4 regions of the Paenibacillus sp. FSL R5-0749 genome follow, and region 3 is predicted to be linked to each of the others. Evidence: riboswitches for the same ligand, from Rfam matches in the RefSeq annotation. Region 3 holds a riboswitch; each other region holds the start of a gene.
What was found. Region 3 has a riboswitch for thiamine pyrophosphate ahead of MKY85_RS17245 (thiamine phosphate synthase). Riboswitches for the same ligand answer to the same signal wherever they lie in the genome.
Positions count from the first base shown of each region.

Region 1 (5,370 bases), 3.3 Mb from region 3:
GGATTGCCATGTCTGTAGGACGACTCTTCGCGGGATATATTGCAGAGAAATTCCAGTACCGCGTCTATGTGCTGTACAGTTGTCTTGCATCTGTGCTTTTGTTAATGGTGTTTCCATTTACAGACCAAATCTGGTCTGCGTTTCTCATCATCTTGCTACTCGGACTTGCCATGTCAGGCATTTTCTCGATTGCCCTAGTCTTCGCCAGTAAACTGCTGCCTGGAACCGAAGAATCCACACCTAGCATTTTGATTGCCTCAGGTGGGGTTGGCGGTGCCATTTTGCCTTTGACCACGGGATGGAGTCTTGATCATCTGGCGGTTAATCAATCCGCATGGATGCTTGCTATCTTTGCAGTTGGCCTGCTTGTCATTAGCGTGATCACGTACCAGTGGCAGAACAAACATTTGGTCGATCCAGCGACTTAACAGCTATGGGTGATACAGTCCAGAGCGATAGAATCAGAATTACCTATTAAAGAAATCGAAATGTCTACTGTCATGACTTGACGGTAGACATTTTTGGTAGCGTTACTCTGTTTTTTACGAACCCAGCACACGCTATTCTGCTCCATTTCTGTATGTTCGAAATCTAACGAACCTTAGAGAAGTTATTGTAGATAATTAGCTTCAAATCAAGGTCTTGTTGCATTTTTTTGGCATATTAACGCCGCTAAGATTCGTTAGATTTTTCATTCCCCAAGAACCGACTTAATAAAGTGTTCTCGATTCGTTACGATCTATTCATTTGCACAAGATTGCCCAGGAAATACTTTAAGGCCATCGGAATTACACACTTTTGTTAACAGTAGGCATTATAGGCCCGTTGCTCTTGATGAATTTACCGAATACATATCGTACGAGCGGCCCTAGAATGATCAACTGATATGGAAGTGCCAGACTGAAATTACGAGCGATTGTATGCAGGTACGTACCAAGTACGGATACCCCATTTAATTGGTCCGCAAGATACGCCGAGATCATTCCATACAAGGACATGATCAGAACCATACCAATCACCATAAAAAATGACATGACCAGCACACCAAGGATCTTGTTGGACTTGTCAAAAGGTAAGGAAAATGCAATTTTTCTCGCTACTGGGCCAACAATGAAGGACTCTACCAGAAAAGCGATGACAAAACACAATAGGAATTGAAACAGGATCTCAAGCGGGGACAACTTGCCAAGTATCCCAGTGTGCCACAAATTGAAAGTCATCATCACCAGGACCATTCCTGTACACATCATTAAGCCGAAAATAATTTGTTCCTTCTTGCTCGTTGGCAATTCTCTCATCCTCTCTGTTTACCTTCGTAATTATAGAGATGATGACCCCCACCACATAAGTGAACATTCCGTGAACAAATCTGATTTTCAAGTTTTGATAAACCGGAGAAAAAGTTAAGCTCAAGAGAATACGTTTTTTTCTACAACATAAATTTCCAGAGAAAAGACAGTTTGGATAACGCTGTGATTGCTATTCGTTTGAAAACAGAGCCTTTCTGATTCGTAGATTCTGCTGGATGTTCATCTTTAACCGCAAGTGTACTATGTGCACGTTTGATATCCATAGCCTCTGTTAGTTGGTTGGCAAATGCAGAACCGGAAATGACTACAGCGGATTCGGTATTGAGGAAGGCAGATCTGGGATCAAGATTATACGAACCAACCATGCTGAGGTAATCATCCATGACAAATGATTTGCCGTGTATGGAATAAGGGCCTTCGTATTCATATATGGCCAGACTGGTATCAAGCAACCGTTTTTTAGAGCTTAAGTATCCCGCGAAAGCCAAAGGGTTAGGGGTCTGTTGGATTGAATTGGTTAGCATGACCCATTCTGCTTTTGGATTCATCGACAGATGTACGGCTTTCTCCATTTTCTTGGTGGGAATGGCATATGGCGTCTGAAGGTACACTTTCGACTTTGCTTCATTGGCGAAATGAACAAATGTCCTCCACATGATGGGGTCTTTATACAGCCTTTTAATTGGATTGTGAATGAAAGCAACGTGGTCGGAATGAAGAGCTCCTCGAACCCATTCCTTGGGCAACACTTTCACAAAAGGATCACTCTGAGCCTGGGCTTTTTGATATAAATCAGCCAGCTGAGCCAGCTCTTTTAACCCTTTTGCATGATGCTGACGTTTTGCATGTTTTTCTGGTTTGGTGAATGGATGGTTCCATAACTGATCTAGATATTGTTTCATTTCAACAACCGTGCTGTTCGTATTATCGTTTGCATTGTAAACAAGGACATCGCGATCAAAAACATAGTCTTTTGGGGGTTGCAATGCCATATATTTATCACCAATATTTTGGCCGCCAATGATTCCATATGTGTTGTCGACAAGAAGGATCTTGTCATGCAGACGATTATGCCATGTCCATGGCATAAATAGGTGGAGTGGTTCATAATATCTTAATTCGACATTGGGATGAGCTGCAATGGCATCTGGAATATCACGCAATCCTCCGCGCATGCTGTGAAAAATCCCGTCTAAAATGATTCGAACTTGAACACCCCGATCAGCCGCATCGAATAAAGCAGCAAAAAAAAGCTGAGATGTTTTTCCTTTTTGAATGGAGTAATAGGCCAGGTCGATGCTTGTTTTTGCCTCTCGAATGGTCTGGATTCTCACCTGACCCGATTGAAAGCCGTCCTCCAGGAGCATTACGCGATCTGTTGTACTTCCTCTTGTTAACGATTTTTGCATATCCGTATTTTCAATAGCAGATGGAGACGGAACCAAAAATAAAAGGTAGGCTGTGAAAAAAATGTAGGCACTATAACACAGAATCATTGCGATTATGGTTTTAAGGATCATTCAGTACTCCCCCATTTTTATGTAAAAGTATTTATTGGTATAGCAGTACTATCTCCTTTTGTACCTAAATTATGTTGTTTAAATGAATCAAGCTGCTCGGCTCAAGGCCAAACGATCAAAAACTAATCACCGAAGCGGCTTAGAAGCAAATAGACGATGACCGGAAATCCGTTCCCATCCAGTTCCTGACTGGACACGACTGGGCCTCTGGCCTATAATTACACCTAGTAATGCCCGTAACTTCATAGTTTCCCAGGGGAGTCGGAATTGGCCGGCTGAGAGTGTATCCCACCAAGATACTAACCCTTAGACCTGATCTGGATCATGCCAGCGTAGGAATCGGAGTATATCGAAATGGCACAGCCCTATGGCTGAACGCCACCTCTCTAACGCCTGCACGCGTCCCGGATTACGGGGCGCTTTTTTAATGTTCTTTTATATAGCCAGAGAGCTAAAAAAAGTGACGTTATCCGGATCATAGCTGGTATAAATCTGTCGATTTATGCAAGAAGCTTGGATATGAAGCCAAGGAGTACCCGTGCCACTGGCCGGACATACCGAAGGAGAGAATCACAGATGAAATGGCGTAAAACAATGGGACTGTTGCTCTTATGTGTACTACTGGTGACTGTGGTCGCATGTGGCGGTAAAGAAGCTGCCCCGGCTGAACAGAACGGCAGCACGAATACGGAGAGCAGCAATGAAGGTGACAACGCAGCCCTCAAGGATGTTAAAGTGGTGCTCGACTGGACACCAAATACGAATCATACCGGCTTGTATGCGGCCGTAGATCAAGGTTTTTATAAGGCTGAAGGTTTGAACGTGGAGATTGTTCAGCCAGGTGCCGGCGGCGCCGATACGATGGTTGCTTCCAATGAAGTGCCATTTGGCGTAAGTTATCAGGAAAGTGTAACTCAAGCCCGTACACAAGGGGTTCCACTCGTCTCCATCGCAGCGGTTATTCAGCATAATACATCCGGATTTGCTGCTCCGGCAGATCGGAATATTAAATCACCGAAAGATTTTGAAGGCAAAACCTATGGCGGCTGGGGTTCCCCTGTGGAAGAAGCCGTGATGCAATCCATTATGGAAGGCGAAGGCGCCGACGTATCCAAAGTGAAAAACATTAACATGGGTGATGCCGACTTTTTCACCGCTGTGAAACGGGATATTGATTTTGCATGGATTTTCTACGCCTGGACGGGGATTGAAGCTGAACTGCGCGGGGAACCGATCGACATGTTATATGTGAAGGATTATTCAGATGCACTGGATTACTACACGCCTGTGCTCGTAACGAACGAGCAGACCATTCAGAACGATCCTGAGCTGGTGACAGCATTCCTGAAAGCCACTTCAGAAGGATATCAATACGCAATTGATCATCCTGAAGACGCCGCAAACATTCTAATCAAGGCTGTACCGGATTTGGACAAGGAATTGGTACTGGCAAGCCAGAAATGGTTGAGTCCGAAGTACACGGATGACGCCCCACGCTGGGGAGAACAGAAACAGGAAGTGTGGCAGAACTACACTGACTGGATGTTTAGCAAAAAACTGCTGGATGAACAGGTCGACGTGAGCAAAGCATATACGAACGCGTTTTTACCCCAATAAAATTTCTCATATAAAACGAACTTAATATTTACACGAGGACGGAGAGGACAGAAATAACGTGAAATAGCGAAGCGGTCGCCTTTATCACCGGATTTTCCCTTTAGAGAAAGGGAATCAAAAAAATCTGGGGATAACAGCGATTGGAAGGTTATTCTGTCATCGAAGTGGCAAGTGTAACCGTCATTAGTTCATTTTATATATCACGAAAGGAGCCGTGATCTCTCATGGCAAGCACATTACTTAGCATTCAGGTTATTCCAAAAACGCCAAATGGCGAGAACTCTTACCCTTATGTAGATCGCGCCATTGAAGTTATTCAGCAATCCGGCCTAAAATATCAGGTGAACGCGCTCGACACCACGATGGAAGGGGAACTGGAGGAACTGCTGGAGGTTGTCCGCAAAATGCACGAAGTACTCGTCGAGGCTGGCAGCCCAAGCATCATCTCCCAGATTAAAATCGCCCATAGCCCTACTGGCTTCAGCATGGATACCCTGACGGAGAAGTACCGCTAATGAATGCCTATTTCAAAAGTGTATGGCCGCCCTTCGTGGCGGTTATTCTCTTTATAGCGATATGGCAGGGAGCTGTATCCCTGTTCCACATCGAGAAATGGATGCTGCCCGCACCGTCCGATATCGCCCGCGAAGCGGCATCCCAAGCGGAGCGACTGGGCATGCATGCCTCCGCAACCATTCAGTTAACGCTGATCGGATTCGCCGCTGGAACAGCGGTTGGATTATTGATTGCAATGGTGCTGCATTTGGTTCCTTTTCTCAAGTCAGCCCTGTATCCTTTACTTATTCTTAGTCAAAATATACCGACCATCGCGCTCGCACCGCTCCTGTTAATCTGGTTCGGATTCGGGCTGTTGCCCAAGCTGATTACCATCATATTAGTCTGCTTTTTCCCCGTTGCGGTGG
Region 1 covers NZ_CP152005.1:489,112-494,481, reverse strand. The annotation lists gene MKY85_RS02350 (MFS transporter) at 1-428, shown strand, start outside; gene MKY85_RS02345 (hypothetical protein) at 789-1,223, opposite strand; gene MKY85_RS02340 (phospholipase D family protein) at 1,430-2,830, opposite strand; TPP riboswitch at 3,075-3,187, shown strand; gene MKY85_RS02335 (ABC transporter substrate-binding protein) at 3,407-4,447, shown strand; gene MKY85_RS02330 (thiamine-binding protein) at 4,672-4,962, shown strand; gene MKY85_RS02325 (ABC transporter permease) at 4,962-5,370, shown strand, end outside.
Region 1: it holds a riboswitch for thiamine pyrophosphate, as region 3 does, so the genes downstream of both, MKY85_RS02335 (ABC transporter substrate-binding protein) here and MKY85_RS17245 (thiamine phosphate synthase) in region 3, are expected to answer to the same signal.

Region 2 (5,370 bases), 2.9 Mb from region 3:
ATTAGGACGCGATTCAGCTCCCGGTAGATTTGAAGATGTGCTCTAATGTACATGAACAAATGCATAGCTCCAAGCCGCCTAAACGTATACAAGGTACTCGATCGCATACCATGTCATCCAAACGTTTACAAGGTACTCGATCGCATACTATGTCATCCAAACGTATACAAGGTACTTGATCGCATACCATGTCATCCAAACGCATACAAGGTACTCGATCGCATATCATGCCATCCAAATGCATTTCAAGGTACTCAATTGCACATCAAGTCACGTAGAATTACTAAAGATTATGATTCTCCACTCCTTGCTCCAGCCAGTTCCATTACGGAAACCTTTTACATTCGCAAACCTTGTTGCCCCTAACGCCTCGTCCTTGCTAACTTTCTATTCATTCCTCTTACTTGCCGATCCATTTCTTTTAGTCATTTTCCCTTCATTCTCGTGGCTTTTCTTTACTTACTCTCCTTGCAGATTTATAAACGCATCCTCGGCTTTCACCGATTCAGGAATCATTTCAGTTGCAACGAGCCATGCACGTACATTCTCCCACGACTCCATTTCCTGCCGACCAAACGGTTGACCTTCTTCATTCATGAGCGGCAGTAGAATAGCCAGGCTTTTGGTTTCGATCTCCGGGTCAAGCGGAGATGTTTCATTCTCATGAGCAAGCAGAATATTCAAGGCTTCTTCTGAATGCTCCGTGACATATTTCTGTCCTTCCTGGATCGCTTTGACGAACCGGGTAAGTTGTTCTTTTTTGGCTTCCATACCAGCTTCACTTGCGGTCAGGACCAATTCATAATAATCAGGCACGCCATAGTCGACAGGGTTAATCGATTTCATGGCATGGCCTTCTTTCTCCAAAATCAATTGTTCATGGTTAATAAAACCACCCATAATCGCGTCCGCCTGTCCGGAAGCCAGGGAAGGAATCAGATCGAATCCAACGTCGACCAGATTCATGTTGTCTGGGTTGCCACCATCTTGGCTGATCATCGTCCGTACCATCGCGTCATACAGCGGAATCGAAGAATAGCCAACCGTCTTTCCTTCAAGGTCTTTGGGTGAACGCACGTTGCCATTCGCTTCGGTCAACAGATGTACGAGCGGGTGGCGAACAACAGCAGCAATGGAACGTACAGGAATGTTCTCACTACGCGCGAGCAAGATTTGAGGCTGATAGCTTAGAGCCAGATCAATTTTACCGGCAGCAACAAGTTTGAGTGAATCATTGGTATCCGCAGGCATCTGAATGTCGACATCGAGACCTTGGTCTGCAAAGTATCCTTTTTCCTGAGCTACATAGATGAAGGAATGTACTGCATTGGGGTACCAGTCGAGCATGATGGACAGTTTATCTTTGGTGTCTGATGCTGGTTCTGTTACAGGCGAGTTTGCTTGCTGTGCATTGGTTTCCGATTCTGTTGTTGGCGTGTTTTTGCCAGCACCCGTGTTGCCGCATCCGCTAACGATCAGCAACAGGCTTATGAGCATAATGGGAAGCAGGGAGTATATACCTTTGTTAGTCATAAATGAAGTTCCTCATTTCATCGTTTGGGTTTGTAGACAATGGACAGCAGTATGTTAACGGACAAGATGACAAAGTACTGATTGAAGTTAGCTGCTGAAATGGTGCATAAGTTATGTTGTGTAGAGCGTAATTCTTGTAGTAACATCTAAAATCTAAATTCTCTCTACGTTTTATCCAGCTATTTTTTCGCTTCATGGCGCCGAGTGCCAAACCGTTTCTCCAGCCAGGCAATCAGTACAAACAAAACGATCCCGAGCAGGGATAACAGCACAATAGCGGCGAACATCGCGTCCGTGTTCATGTTGCTGGACATGCGGCGGCTGAAGTATCCGAGACCTTTACTGCCACCGAGCCATTCGCCTATCGTTGCACCAACCACGCAGTACACCACAGACATCTTTAACCCCGAGAAGAAGGCGGGAAGTGCCAGTGGAACCTGGAGTTTGCGAAAAATATCCCACGTGCTGGCTCCCATGGTGAGCAGTAGTTCACGCTGCTCTGGATCGCCTTGGCGAAGTCCATCGTAGGTACTCACCACAATGGGAAAGAAGGCGATCAGGAACACAACCGCAACTTTGCTCCACAGCGTGTAGCCAAACCATAGAATGAAGACGGGGGACAGGGCAATCAACGGGATCGTCTGACTGATTACGATGAAGGGATATAACGCTTTTTCAATCGACCGATTCATATGCATACCAGTTGCAAGTGCAATTCCGGCACCAATGGACAAGCCAAAACCAACAACAACCTCCATCAAGGTAGCAGGCAGATGTGTAGCCAGCAGGAGGTGACGATGCTCATACAGGGAGTTGGCAATCGCCGTTGGGGCTGGAATGATGAAGGAGGGCACCCATCCCATACGCACAATCCACTCCCAGAAGACAAGCAGCAAGAGCAGGAGCCAAAGAAACAGACCATGACGGTCAAGCCAACCCCTTACGTTATTCTTCATGCAGTTTCCCAAGTTATTCTCTCGCATGCAATTGTTCCTCCAGTCGTCGTCTCATCTGAACGAGCGCCGGTTCGTAGATCATGTCCGAATGTCTTGGACGTGGCAAAGGTACCGTCAAATCTTGTAGCGGTTGGCCTTGGCTCCCCGGAGTTAACAGGATAATCCGATCACTGAGTAGCAGGGCCTCTTCAATATCATGCGTAATGAACAACACGGTTTTGCCCAGATCTTCCCACAGCTCCAGTAGCCAGCGATGCATCTCGCGTTTGGTTAAGGCATCGAGTGCGCCGAATGGTTCATCCAGCAGCATGAGTTGGCCACCTGTCAACAAAGTACGAAGCAGCGCGACACGTTGGCGCATGCCACCCGACAGCTCGTCCGGGTAAGCATGCGCGTAGCCGGATAAGCCAAATCTGTCGAGCCCTGCCATAATGTCTGCGCGAATTTTTCCCTTATCCTGTCGCCTTGGAGCAAGTTCAGCGGGGAGCATGCAATTCTCCATGACGGTTCGCCAGGATAACAGGAGGTCCTTTTGCGGCATGTAGGCCACCTGCCCCAGTCGCTTTCCTTCAGGGACCCAAGGAATTTCAATGGTTCCGTGGGTTGGCTCAAGCAGGCCTGCCAGCAGCTTGAAAAGGGTGCTTTTACCGGAGCCGCTGGAGCCGATGAGCGAGACGAATTCGCCGTTGGCAACACGCATCGACACATTGGAGAGCACGGGGGAATCCCTTTTTCCCGGGAAAGCGTAGCTCATGTTGTGAATGATTATGTTATTATCCATCTCGTTCTGTTCCCCCTTGTTATTCCAAATTCAACTTCAAACTGCGGGATCTTTCATTACACCTGCTGATCTGCCCGCAGAACGCGAAAAAGACCCACCCATTTCCGGAGAAATGAGTGGGTCTGTAAGTTCAATTCACATTAAAATTCATAATCAACATGAAAAAATCTGCTTACTGAAAGGCCGCTCCACTTCCCTCCGCTGGTATGATCCAGATCAGGTTCAAAGGGTCCGAATCATCGATTCGTCTCAGCCGTAAGGCTCCCCTAGTGCATTGTTCAAGATATGCAGTTGTGTGTTCAGCATATATCACATGCAAGTGGAATGTAAAGGGGGCGCTCAGAAAGAATGTGAGTACTGATCTGAAAATGGTTCCGGTCGGATTATTCGGATTGCACAGCCAGATCATTCGGGCAGAAGCATTAATTCGTTGCCGGAATTGCACCAGTTTCCTCAACTCCTCTTACTGTGGCAGGTTTATTTAATGAAATAGATACGATACAATATCTACTGAATTTCTATATACTGCTTTCGGGATGTAATCAATGGAAGGGTGAGTGTAATATGAAAACGATTGGTCTTATTGGTGGAATGAGCTGGGAGTCATCGTTAGAATATTATCGAATTATTAATGAAGAAGTGAAAAATAAATTGGGAGGATTGCATTCAGCCAAGTGCATTTTATATAGCGTGGATTTTGAAGAAGTCGAGCGTTATCAAGCTGAAGGTGATTGGGAAAGTGCTGGTGAATTATTGGGGAATGCTGCCCAGTCTTTGGAAAAGGCAGGAGCAGAAATGATTGTAATTTGTACAAATACGATGCATAAAGTGATTAAACATATTGAAGAAAAAGTGACACTACCCATCGTACACATTGCTGATGCAACAGCAAATCAAATTCATAAGTCCCATATAAGTACGGTTGGTTTACTCGGCACCAAATATACGATGGAACAAGACTTTTATAAAAAACGAATTGAATTTAATGGTATTAAGGTTTTGATACCGAATGAAGAGGATAGAAAAGTTGTCAATAAAATAATATATGAGGAATTATGTTTAGGAAAAATTGAACCCTTATCAAGGGATTATTATAAAAAGGTGATTCAAAGGCTGGTTGATGATGGAGCTGAGGGAGTCATATTAGGTTGCACCGAAATTGGATTATTAGTAAAAGTAGAGGATTCAGAAGTTCCATTATTTGATACAACACATATTCATGCGATTGAATCTGTTCATTTGGCACTAGCCAAATCATTTGACTCAACCCGATAAACCCGTTCTCTGATTTACCTTGGCTCATGAACTCGATATAATAGGGATGGGCCGTACAGGCCGGATCACAAAATGCAGGTGGGATTGTTCTCCCTCCTAGGCAGAATGGGGACCCAAGTTGAAAACGTTCAAAAAAGTATATATTGAGATCACGAGTATCTGCAATCTGGCTTGCAGCTTCTGTCCGCAGACGCAGCGTGCCAAAGGATTCATTGACCCTGAAGTCTTCAACAATATACTGGAACAAGTTAAACCACATACCAATCATATTTATCTACATGTCAAAGGCGAACCCTTGTTGCATCCCAAAATAGATCTTCTGCTAGATTCCGCACACGAGAAGGGACTCAAGGTGAATATTACAACGAATGGTACACTGCTGCCCAAGACTCAGCATAAATTGCTTGGTAAACCGGCGCTGCGTCAGATGAACTTCTCCCTGCACAGCTTCGATGGGCACGAAGGTTCAACAGATCGTGACGGATACCTGCGTCATATTTTGTCCTTTGTACACGAGGCCGTTAAGCACAATGTCATCATTTCATTCCGACTGTGGAATCTGACGCAGGATAACTTCACGAATGCTCAGATGAATCGAAATCGGGAGACCCTTGAAGTGCTGGAACGTGAATTCAATCTGGACTTCCGCATTGAGGAAAAAGTGGTTCCAGGCAGCGGCGTCAAAATTGCTCCGAATGTATACCTGAATCAGGACCACGAGTTCCAGTGGCCAAGTCTGGATGCACCTGAAGATGACGGCAAAGGCTTCTGCCACGCATTGCGTAGTCAGGCGGCTGTGCTAGTGGATGGAACGGTGGTTCCATG
Region 2 covers NZ_CP152005.1:997,901-1,003,270, forward strand. The annotation lists gene MKY85_RS04480 (ABC transporter substrate-binding protein) at 460-1,533, opposite strand; gene MKY85_RS04485 (ABC transporter permease) at 1,713-2,516, opposite strand; gene MKY85_RS04490 (ABC transporter ATP-binding protein) at 2,503-3,270, opposite strand; TPP riboswitch at 3,447-3,548, opposite strand; gene MKY85_RS04495 (aspartate/glutamate racemase family protein) at 3,835-4,545, shown strand; gene MKY85_RS04500 (radical SAM/SPASM domain-containing protein) at 4,664-5,370, shown strand, end outside.
Region 2: it holds a riboswitch for thiamine pyrophosphate, as region 3 does, so the genes downstream of both, MKY85_RS04490 (ABC transporter ATP-binding protein) here and MKY85_RS17245 (thiamine phosphate synthase) in region 3, are expected to answer to the same signal.

Region 3 (5,370 bases):
CTCCGCGATAAGCCTGCCTGTTATCGCACTTAGCAAAATACCATTACGGTAATGCCCAAAGGCAGCGAACAGTCCAGGTATACTCTTGCATGCACCTATATAAGGCAGCCCATCTGGCGTTGCCGGTCTTACACCTGCCCACGCTCGCTTAAATTGCGCTTCTTTCATCCCGGGTACCCAGTGGGTAGCCGCTGTTAGCAGCTTCTGAACACCCTGTACAGAAACATTCAAATCCGTTCTGCCCGGCAGACTGGTTGCCCCGAGCCAAACTTCGCCATTGGCTTTGGGAACAATATAGACATCCTCTGCATAAACCGTTCTGTCAGGTCTGTACCCTGCATGTTCATCTGAGAACTGAACGGCAGCTATTTCTCCTTTTACCGACCACACAGGTAAGCTCAGATTCACATGTCTCATCAATGCTTCACTCTGTAATCCAGCCGCTATAACGACATGTTTGCACGTTACCTCACCGATCGATGTGGTGATCCCCTGCACGCCGTGTTCGTTTGCTTGTACACGTATACCCTGTATGTCCTCTATAAACCGAGCTCCCATGGCTTGAGCAGATTCCGCATATGCCCTAGTTAGATGGACAGGAAGGATTTCACTCTCGTATGGTCTGTAGTAGGCTCCGTAAGTATCTCTGTTAAGCCACGATGCCTCCTGTTGCACAACCGAACGATCCAACCACACCTCATCAGCAGACAAACCGGAATTTCGATTGTTCTTATAGCGGTTTAATTCACTGTATGATCGAAAAGGGGTCAAGAATCCATGGCGTTGCAGCCCAACCTCTACCCCACTAAGGGTATCCATTAGCACTTGTTGCTCAATAAGTAACTGTCTACTCTGCCTGCCAAGCTTAGCCATCAAAGGATGAGCAAAATCCTCACTATCTGGCGCCAGCATTCCAGCCGCTGCGCAAGAAGTGCCTCCCGCAATTGCGGAACGCTCCAGCAACAAAACATCCTGTCCCCGGGAAGCAAGCTCATACGCAATGGCACAACCAACAACACCTCCGCCTACAATAATGGTTTCTGCATGAATCTTATCCGGATTATCAGTTACACTTTTGCTTCTTGATTCCGTTTCAGAGTTCAGTTGATGACTGAAATGATTCCTGTTCTGACCCGTTACGATCTCATTCATCCTCTCATCTCCTTTCACCGGCTTAGACTTCCTGTAGCAACGATAGCGTGCCTTAGTGATGCAGCTGCCCGATCCGGGGAATCGCTCGACCATACATTTGAGATCACGGCAACTCCCTGTGCCCCTGTAGCGCGAATCGCTTGAATATTTCCCGGCTCTATGCCTCCGATCGCGATGACAGGAATGGAGACACCTCTGCATACTTCATCAAGAGCATATAATCCTCTTGGTTCTAGATCTGGCTTGCTGTTGGTCGCGAAGACATGCCCAAAGAAAAGGTAATCAGCTCCCTGTTCTTCAGCGATTTTTGCCTCATCGATGGAATGAACAGATACACCCAGACGAAGTCGCTGCATTTTGCTTATGACAGCAGGGTTGTATTTACGTATCGCATCTTGCCCCCAATGAACACCGCCATAAAGATCAATCTGTGAAGGCAGTTCTGAACCATTGATAACGATGCGACAAGATGGAATATTAACATTACGCAGACTTTCAGCCCAGCCGATCTTGCCTTGCCATGTAAGTTGTTTCTCTCGTATGTGAATATAGTCCACCCATGGCCAAACGTCCTTGGCTGCTTTTACAAAAGATGCTCGATCTCCTGCACCCGCAGATACAACATGCAATTCAAATGATTCGTGAACATGCTCATGGAAAATTGCGGTACCCTCCCTCTCCTTCCAGGCGTGAATGCTATGAAAACACAAAAAAAGCCACTCCCGTAGGGGAGTGGCTGCGTATGAATTATAGGATCAGATCACTGACTGATGCATACAGTTCATTTCGTGCAGTACAGCTAAAGGCCTATAGCCTTAACGTTATACACGCAACTGCATGTTTCAATTCGCTTAGCAGACGGTTGAAATCTTTTCGAGTTGCCGTTTGCTCACGTCATTCACTGAAACGCGCTCGCCACTTCCCTACGCTGGTATGATCCAGATCAGGTGCAAAGGGTCCGGAATCGCATTCTTCCATCTCAGCCGCATCGTGCGGCCCCCCTAGTGTTCATATGAAGTTGTAGCCTATGTTACCATAGACGGATTTTTTTGTCACCGTCATTTCTGTTAAACATGGTCTCAAATCATCTAGTTTTTCTCAGACCATTCTTCGACATTCCATGTTTTGGTGACCCAACCCTCGTAAAAATCAGGTTCATGAGATACCAGTAACACCGTTCCCTTAAATTCTTGCAAGGCACGCTGCAACTCCGCTTTGGCAGTGACATCCAAATGGTTTGTCGGCTCATCGAATAAAATCCAGTTGCTTTCGCGCATCAGGAGTTTGCATAAACGAACCTTGGCTTGTTCTCCACCACTCAGCATGTTGAGTGGACGAGTAATGTGCTCATTCTTTAATCCGCAGCGAGCGAGATGACCCCGGACCTCATTCTGAGTCAAATGTGAGAACTCATTCCAGACATCCTCGATCGGCGTGATATTTCCAGCACGAACCTCCTGTTCAAAATAGGCCGTTTCGAGATAATCTCCCAAAAAGGTCTTTCCACTCAGTGGAGATATTTTCCCGAGGATGGTTTTCAGCAGTGTCGATTTACCCACACCATTACAGCCTACAATGGCAATTTTCTCACCACGTTCAATCGTCATCGTCATTTTGGGCAGCAAAGGATAGGTATATCCAATTTCAAAATCAATGCCCTCAAAGACCGTTTTGCTACTCGCGCGGGCATCCTTGAATTTGAACGTTGGTTTAGCCGCTTCATCCGGGCGATCAATACGTTCAATCTTGTCCAGCTGTTTCTCGCGGCTCTTCGCACGACCTGAAGTTGAAGCCCGCGCCTTATTACGCTGAATGAAATCTTCCTGTTTCTTGATGTACTCTTGCTGTTTCTCGTATGCATCAATATGCTGGGCTTTATTCATATCAGCCATCTCCAGGAACTTGTTATAGTTCGCTGCATATCTCGTTAATTTGGCAAATTCCAAATGATAAATGACATTTACGACTTCATTCATGAATTCCGTGTCATGGGAAATTAAGAGGAATGCATGCGGGTAGTCCTTTAGGTAACGTGACAGCCATTCAATGTGCTCTACATCCAGATAGTTGGTTGGCTCATCCAGTAACAGAGCTGTAGGTTTTTCGAGTAGAAGCTTGGCAAGCAGCACCTTGGTGCGCTGTCCACCACTTAGAGCTGCGACATCTCGATCAAGACCAATTGCAGACAAACCAAGACCATTGGCCATCTCTTCAACTTTTACGTCAATCAGATAAAAGTCGCCCTGTTCCAGTTGTTCCTGAATATCGCCCATATCTTCCAGCAACTGCTCCAGCTTATCTGGATCTGCATCTGCCATCTGGTCCGTAATATTCATCATTTCTTTTTCCAATTCAAGCAACGGAAGGAAAGCATCCTTAAGCACATCACGAATCGTTTTGCCTGGCGTAAGCTTTGTGTGCTGATCCAGATATCCATAACGGACCTTAGGTGTCCATTCCACTTTTCCACTGTCTTTAAGCAATTTACCGGTAAGGATGTTCATTAATGTGGATTTACCAACACCATTGGCACCAACAAGTCCTACACGCTCTCCGGCGAGTAAACGAAACGATACATTTTTAAATAACGTGCGATCTCCAAAATTGTGACTCACGTTCTCTACTGACAATAAACTCATAAGATGAGGTTGCTCCTATCTATTAGACATTACTTTTATTATGGTTCCGAACCCCTATTCTAGCACAGGTCTCGTCTTTTCTGAAAGTAATGTAAACAGTTCAGGAACTCCTTCCAAGATTTTGTCATGTACGCAAGCTAACGATTAGAGCAGTTATATTCGAAATAGCCTTGTGCAGCTGCTTGTCTTCCGTCTGTGAACACCTCTTCGGCACGGTAACCATTACCACATGTGGAGGGATAGTAGTACTTGATACCCGTTAAAGGATCTACTCCACCTACGATGGCCGTTTTCTTCACAAGTCTGCCTCCACCAATCGCATAATTGTTGATCTTCTGGTCACCAACACCTATACCTTGGATAAAGGCCATAATTCCTGTATCGTTGATGGAGTTGTACCAATCTTCCTGTGCTATCAGGGGCATCGTAAATGTATAGGATACACCGTTCTTTCTGGCAAACTCATTATGGCGATTAATCACATCAGCAAGATCATCCTGCACAGAAGTCACAATCCGGCTTCGTCGAACTTGTTCAAATACGCTGCTATCTTGAAGTAAAGGAATCTGTGTGGTTGAAACCAGTTCTTTTTGAAAGCCCTCCACCCATCTCCCTGCGCTTGCGTCGTAGGCATAGACATAGTCGTCCAATGTAAAGTTAATACTGTTACCGTATGAATCTGAATATGTATAAGGTTTCTTGGGACTCCATACTTGCCTGAAAGAATCTTCCCGGTTACCTGTCAACTCTGTTTCTGTGGACATCATATAATAGCCATCGTAATCCAGAATAACCACGGCAGGAATGTAATTAAACATGTTTCGAATAGCTGCGGCATCATCCTGAATCCCCATATTCAAAGCCATCGTCTGAGTAAACGTCAACAAGGCAAGCTCCTTATCCGCTTTAACAAACTTGGTTGAATCATAACCTGCTTCATCACTTTGTTTCTCATTTTGATGCATAACTGCACCTGCATCCATCACTGCGGTTTGAAGTGCAGATCTGTATCGATGTCCAAGAAAGTTAGCCTCTTCGGCATCTTGGGTATGGAGTGAGATGATCCAGAAGAGCGGGAAGAAGATCAGCACGAATACTATGGATAGCTCAGTAATCTTCATTGAGGACCATACCTCCGTAGGTTACAAATACCGCTGAGGCCTGAGCCGTACCACTAAGCCATTCACGAATGAGCATGGAAGGTGTACGGTTTGTATTTTGGAGCGTCACGGTAAAAAAATCTCCTGTTGTCAACTTGTATCTTCGACCAGGATCATCAGCCGGAATCACACTTGAGGTAGGGAATAGTCTCTCTCGAATCTGAGCTGCATAATATCCATCCTGTACAACCTCGTACGTCCCAGTAAAACTATTAATGTTCAACGGGTCCGTATAATGAGGTACATATTTCTTATGTAAATGTTCCATCGACACCTCATACACATTGCCCGTCTGAGCCAGTTGCTCCTCAAACTCAGCCAACATTCGAGGTGAAATATACCCTTTCGTGCGGACTGCATCGACAAAACGTGTTACATTCTGTATAGCCGTCATACGTGCTATATCATCCTGCCGATCG
Region 3 covers NZ_CP152005.1:3,915,951-3,921,320, forward strand. The annotation lists gene thiO (glycine oxidase ThiO) at 1-1,152, opposite strand, end outside; gene MKY85_RS17245 (thiamine phosphate synthase) at 1,167-1,862, opposite strand; TPP riboswitch at 2,056-2,165, opposite strand; gene MKY85_RS17250 (ABC-F family ATP-binding cassette domain-containing protein) at 2,241-3,791, opposite strand; gene MKY85_RS17255 (hypothetical protein) at 3,929-4,912, opposite strand; gene MKY85_RS17260 (hypothetical protein) at 4,899-5,370, opposite strand, start outside.

Region 4 (5,370 bases), 2.9 Mb from region 3:
GCTTGGGGCGTTGTAACCGAAGCTTGTCCTCCAAGCACTACCTTTTGTGAATCAAGCATCATCCATCCCGTCAACAGTACAGCTGATAATCCAGTCATGGTAATCCACTTGTACCCCATCCCCTGCCAGTCAGGACCCGTCTTCACTCTCGTTCATCCCCATCCATTAGAAGTTATTTCCATATAGACGTTGTGCGCAGGAAAAAGTTACCGTTTACCTCAATATATTTCTCTCTATCTCCCAGTATTACCTTACATCTACCATCGTAGCATGATAAGGAAAGGTAATCCCGATGTAATAAGCAGCTGTTAAGGTGAGGATATAATAAAATACAAACCACAGATCAGCTCGGGAATAGCCCATCTGAATGTAATACGTTCGGCTCGCCCCATCCGTGAATCCCTTCGCTTCCATCGCTACCGCCATTCGCTGTGCACGACGAATGCTCTGTGCCAGCAGAGGAATAGCATAACGCTTGAGTGTACCATACACGTTCCAGTGCGAACCGCGCTGCCTTGTTCCACGAATACGAATAGCGTAACGGAGCGTCTGGAATTCATCCAGCAAAATGGGGATCATGCGCATCGCGGCCAGAAAGCTATAGGCATATTTTGCAGGAAGCTTCCACTGCTGCATCAGGGAATAAAATAGCCGTACTGGCTTGGTCGTAAGACCAAAGAGTAACCCAGCCGCGGCCATAGTCAGCGAGCGAAAACCCAAGTGTAGACCGCGATAGAAGCTCTCTTCGGTGATGTGAATCAGCCCCCACTTATACCAAGTGGTCTCTCCCTTGCCAAACATCATCATGCCCGCAGACGTAGAGATAAACACCAGAATGAATGGTGATGCGTACAGAATCAATCTGTACCACGGATGGCCTGTCCAGCACAGTAATAACATCATTACCACCGCAACATTGGCCATTACATTCAGATTGTGAATAAGGATAACGATGACAAACATCAGTGTCAGAATAATCATCTTCAACCCCGGATTAACGGAATGAAGCCAGGTTTCACGATGAGGAAACGACAGTTGCATCACTTAACCTCCCCTCATCCACCGACCAGATTCGGGTGCAATATCTTTTTACAATTTCACGATCATGGGTAACCATAACGATAGCTGTTCCTTCACGCCGCAATTGCTCCAGTTGTGCTAACATGGCGAACGTATTACGGGCATCCTGTCCAAAAGTGGGTTCATCCAGCAACAGAATTCGCTGCTCTCTGACCAATGCGGACGCCACACTCAAACGTCGTTTCTGCCCCATCGATAATTGGTAGGGATGGCGCTCGGACAAGTCGATTAGTCCAAATTGATTCAGCATATGATGAGTCCTGGCATGTCTTTCTTCCGTTGTAAGCCTGCCCCCCAGCAATGAGAATTCCACTTCTTCCGCGACGGTGTTGGTTACAAATTGAAACTCCGGGTTCTGAAAGACAAACGCAATCTGATCTGCAAGCTGTTCCGTTTTGCCAGAAGGCTGACCGTGCACCTCATAATGACCTGTTGTTTTCAGGATATTCATCAGAGATAACAACAATGAACTCTTGCCAGCTCCATTGGCTCCGACAATACCAATCCAATCTCCGTGCCATACCTTGGCCTGTTCCACCTGAATGAAAGGTGTTTTTCCACGCCATCCAGTGAACTGCTGCAAGTCCAGTGCAGGCTGATCGGCTGACGATACAGGCGATAAGGATGATACATGAGATACGGGGAAAATCTTCGTTGCATCAGATAAGCCAGACGACTGCTGTGCTTCCAAGCTTGAGGTCCCCTGATTCTCACACGCTTGAAGCTCTCCATAAGTTCCCTCTTCTTCTTTTGTTACCCTCTCCTGCTCATGCTCTTCCCACACGCCTGGATACCAGATTCCATAATCCCTCAACTTGCTCCGTTCATCCGTGAATACCTGCTGTGCTGGCCCATCCGCCACAATCTTTCCTTCAGGTGATAAGACAATGATGCGGTCGACCATATCTACAATCTCGTTTATTTTGTGTTCAACGATGATGATCGTTTTATCACTGGCGATCCGTTTGACGGTATCCCACACCTGGGAAGTCCCCTCATCATCTAACAGTGCCGTGGGTTCATCCAAAAACAATACCTCCGGGTCCATGGCAAGCATCGAGGCAATCGCAAGACGTTGCTTCATCCCCTGAGACATGGACTGGATCAATACACGGTTCTGTTCCAAGGATAACCCCACTTGTTTCAGATAATATTTAATCAGAGCAGGCATCTCTTCACGCGGAATACTTCGGTTTTCCAGAACAAATGCGATCTCTTCATCCGTAAAGGACATGCAGAACTGGGTATCCGGATCTTGAAAGACCACTCCTGCTTTGACGGGAACCTGAATATCATCACATTTCATCGGAATTTCAACCGAACGAGGCATCAGACCGCTCAAGATTTGTAATAACGTCGATTTACCGGAGCCACTTGGTCCAAGCAGCAGCACTTTCTCCCCTTGACGCACAGAAAGAGACAAGCCTTGAAATACCAAGGCTTTCTCTCCCGGGAACTTGCATCTTAGATTCATCACACTTACCGCCTGCGAATTCCCATCTCCGCTCATCTAATCCAACGCCTCATAATCCTGTTTGGATACCGGTCTGAGGGAACGTGTTACACCAGTCAGTTCCAAAGCTTTGGCGAGGTAATAAGCAAACACTCCTGCAATCAGGATGCTTCCGATGAAGCGAAAACCGATGAATAACGTATAATTCCAGGCCGAGAGTGAATCGATATAGCCATACTGATAATCCAGCAAAAGCGAGGCCGCTGCGGCTCCAATGGCTGCAAGACAAGTGACAAACAGATTGGTTTTACGATACAGGAATGCTGCGAAGAAGATCTCGGCTCCCAATCCTTGCAACAGACCATACACCAGTGTGGACATGCCCCATTCACTGCCCAGAAAAGCACTTACCGTTGAAGCCGCAACCTCGGCCAAGATAGCCACGCCTGGTTTACGAATGATGACAAATGCAAACGTGCCCGCCATAAACCACATGCCGTAGATCATCTGCTCCGCATGAACGCCGAATGGTTTCATCAAGTCATACGTAGGTCCCCATATCTTGTAAATCACCCCAAACACCACTGCGATTACGATGGTTACCAGAATATCCGTTAATTTCAATCGTTTGTTGCCTGTTGTTGTTGCCATGTTCTCTACGTCCTTCCTCTGTCCCCTGTGGGGTTGTAAAAGTGTGTGTTCAAAAAGACTGGTTGAACAACCTCTAAAAATAAACAAAAAAAGCCTCCCCGGTTCCGGGCAGGCCTAACACGCAGTATACAATCCTCACAATGATGTATTGGGTGGATGTCGAAATACGGAATATCAACCATCCCTCTCCGCCCTGGCAGATACACCACCACAGTTCAAAAAGGTCTGTTGTTCATCCACGTTCATTCCCACAATTCACCCTTACATATTGCAAATCCATGTTCTCTACGCTGGCATTACCCAGATCAGATATACGGTCAGCGGCACAAGGCCACTCTCTCAGCCCAACTTCATTGAGCTCCCGGTTCACTTATTTCATTGCTTCTAATGTACATCAGATGGGTATTTGTGGCAATCCCCAGAAGTATCACCATGCTTCATTTGGGGTAAATGAACAGGGGATATCTATTGCACACTTTCCATAATATGAAACATTTAGGTTATGTAGTCCGTCTGAAATACTAGAAGGGAGATTGATAGTAATGAAAATGTACAACTCTGCTTGGCAGCTCAAAACATGGAAAATGATCCTTGCCGCTTCGATACTTACCGCAGGTACGGCACCTGCCTTACTCTCATCCACTGTGGCGGAAGCCGCGGCAACTGAACCTAAACCGACAGCTTATATTAACAATGTTCAAGCTCAATATGAAGTTGTCATCCGGCAGGGGACCATGTACGTGGCATTGACTGAGCTTCAATTCCTCGGCAACTATACGTTTGGCTACAATAACAAAACAAAAGAGATCAGCATTAGCACAGGCAGCGATAATTATGTCCTTAAACCTAATAGCAAGACAATGAAGAAAAATGACCAAAATGCAACATTGTCTTCCGCCCCGATTCTGGTGAATGGTAAAGCGATGCTTCCGCTCCGTGCCATTGGTGAGGCTTTTGGTACGAAGGTGCAGTGGAATCAGAAGGCCAAGGAAGCCTACATTTACACTACCGATGCTACGATTGTAAAAGAATATAACAGTTCTGATCTGACTGTGGCGCGCGAAGCCGCACTTCATCTGCCACGCTTCTCTGAACTCGGACAAACACGTCTGGATATTCGCAACCCTCTGGGTCCGGTGGATTCCTCCATTAAATACATTTTTGAACAAGGCAAAAAAGATCGTTTCTTCGTTGTGGAGGATAACGATCTGGTCAGTTATTATGTTCTTAAAAATGGAAGTGCACTGCTGCAATGGCAGGCAAACATCAGCAATAATGCAGGAACTATCGGTGACCTGTTCTTTATTAAAACCAAAGCCGTGGCTGAAGCAGGAACTCGTCCTTCCGTAGCAGGTCAAACACTCGTATCATTCAAGTACTCTCGCATGCTTGAGGAAACCTCATATGAGGTCATAAACAAATTGGGCTCCACGGATACCGGTTCCGTTGCCCCCGAGCATGGCAAAGTCATCGTTGAGGTTCCAGGAGAGAAATAATATGTGCCTCCACAATGAAACATTACTCAGCAGAACTATACTATGGTGACATCTGCATTACAAAGAGCGTTCCTCAAAGTCAGTGTGACAATGACCTTGGGACGCTCTTTTTTTGGCGTTATATTCCGGCTTACTTCCAAATTAAGTGGAGCTTATATTTTTAACAACTCCAGCGATTGAGTCTCTCGTTTAATATTGGACATTGCCGGATTGACTGGTTTTACCTGAAGCAAATCCCTTGAACAGGGTTGGCACTTTGGAATAGCGGGTATTCGTAATTTTCCCTTGAGATACACTGCTATCTGTACGCATAATAGCATCTTTCACATTGGAAATATTGGAGTTATCCAGCGTCATGTTAACTGCGAAGGTTGTTCCACCATTTTGACGTACCAGCTTGCCGATATCATCTGCACGGAAATTTTTGATGTTAATCGTTCCGGCTGCATTGATCTGGAATACTTTATCATAGGCCTTATACGCCGCACCGCCGGTAATGTTGACCGTTCCGGCCGACTTCAATGTGAGTGCATCCTCACCCACATCCTCCCAGACTACATTCGATATATTACAGTTACCATAACAGTGAACACCATCGGCAGCAGGGTATCCGATATTTACATTTTTGAGGGTAGCCCCTGCCTCCAGACGAAATACCGGTTTCTGATTCTCTGCTTGAGACCCGTCACC
Region 4 covers NZ_CP152005.1:1,003,959-1,009,328, reverse strand. The annotation lists gene MKY85_RS04530 (PQQ-binding-like beta-propeller repeat protein) at 1-146, opposite strand, end outside; gene MKY85_RS04525 (energy-coupling factor transporter transmembrane component T) at 247-1,041, opposite strand; gene MKY85_RS04520 (ABC transporter ATP-binding protein) at 1,016-2,554, opposite strand; gene MKY85_RS04515 (ECF transporter S component) at 2,591-3,184, opposite strand; TPP riboswitch at 3,450-3,560, opposite strand; gene MKY85_RS04510 (copper amine oxidase N-terminal domain-containing protein) at 3,727-4,680, shown strand; gene MKY85_RS04505 (pectate lyase) at 4,870-5,370, opposite strand, start outside.
Region 4: it holds a riboswitch for thiamine pyrophosphate, as region 3 does, so the genes downstream of both, MKY85_RS04515 (ECF transporter S component) here and MKY85_RS17245 (thiamine phosphate synthase) in region 3, are expected to answer to the same signal.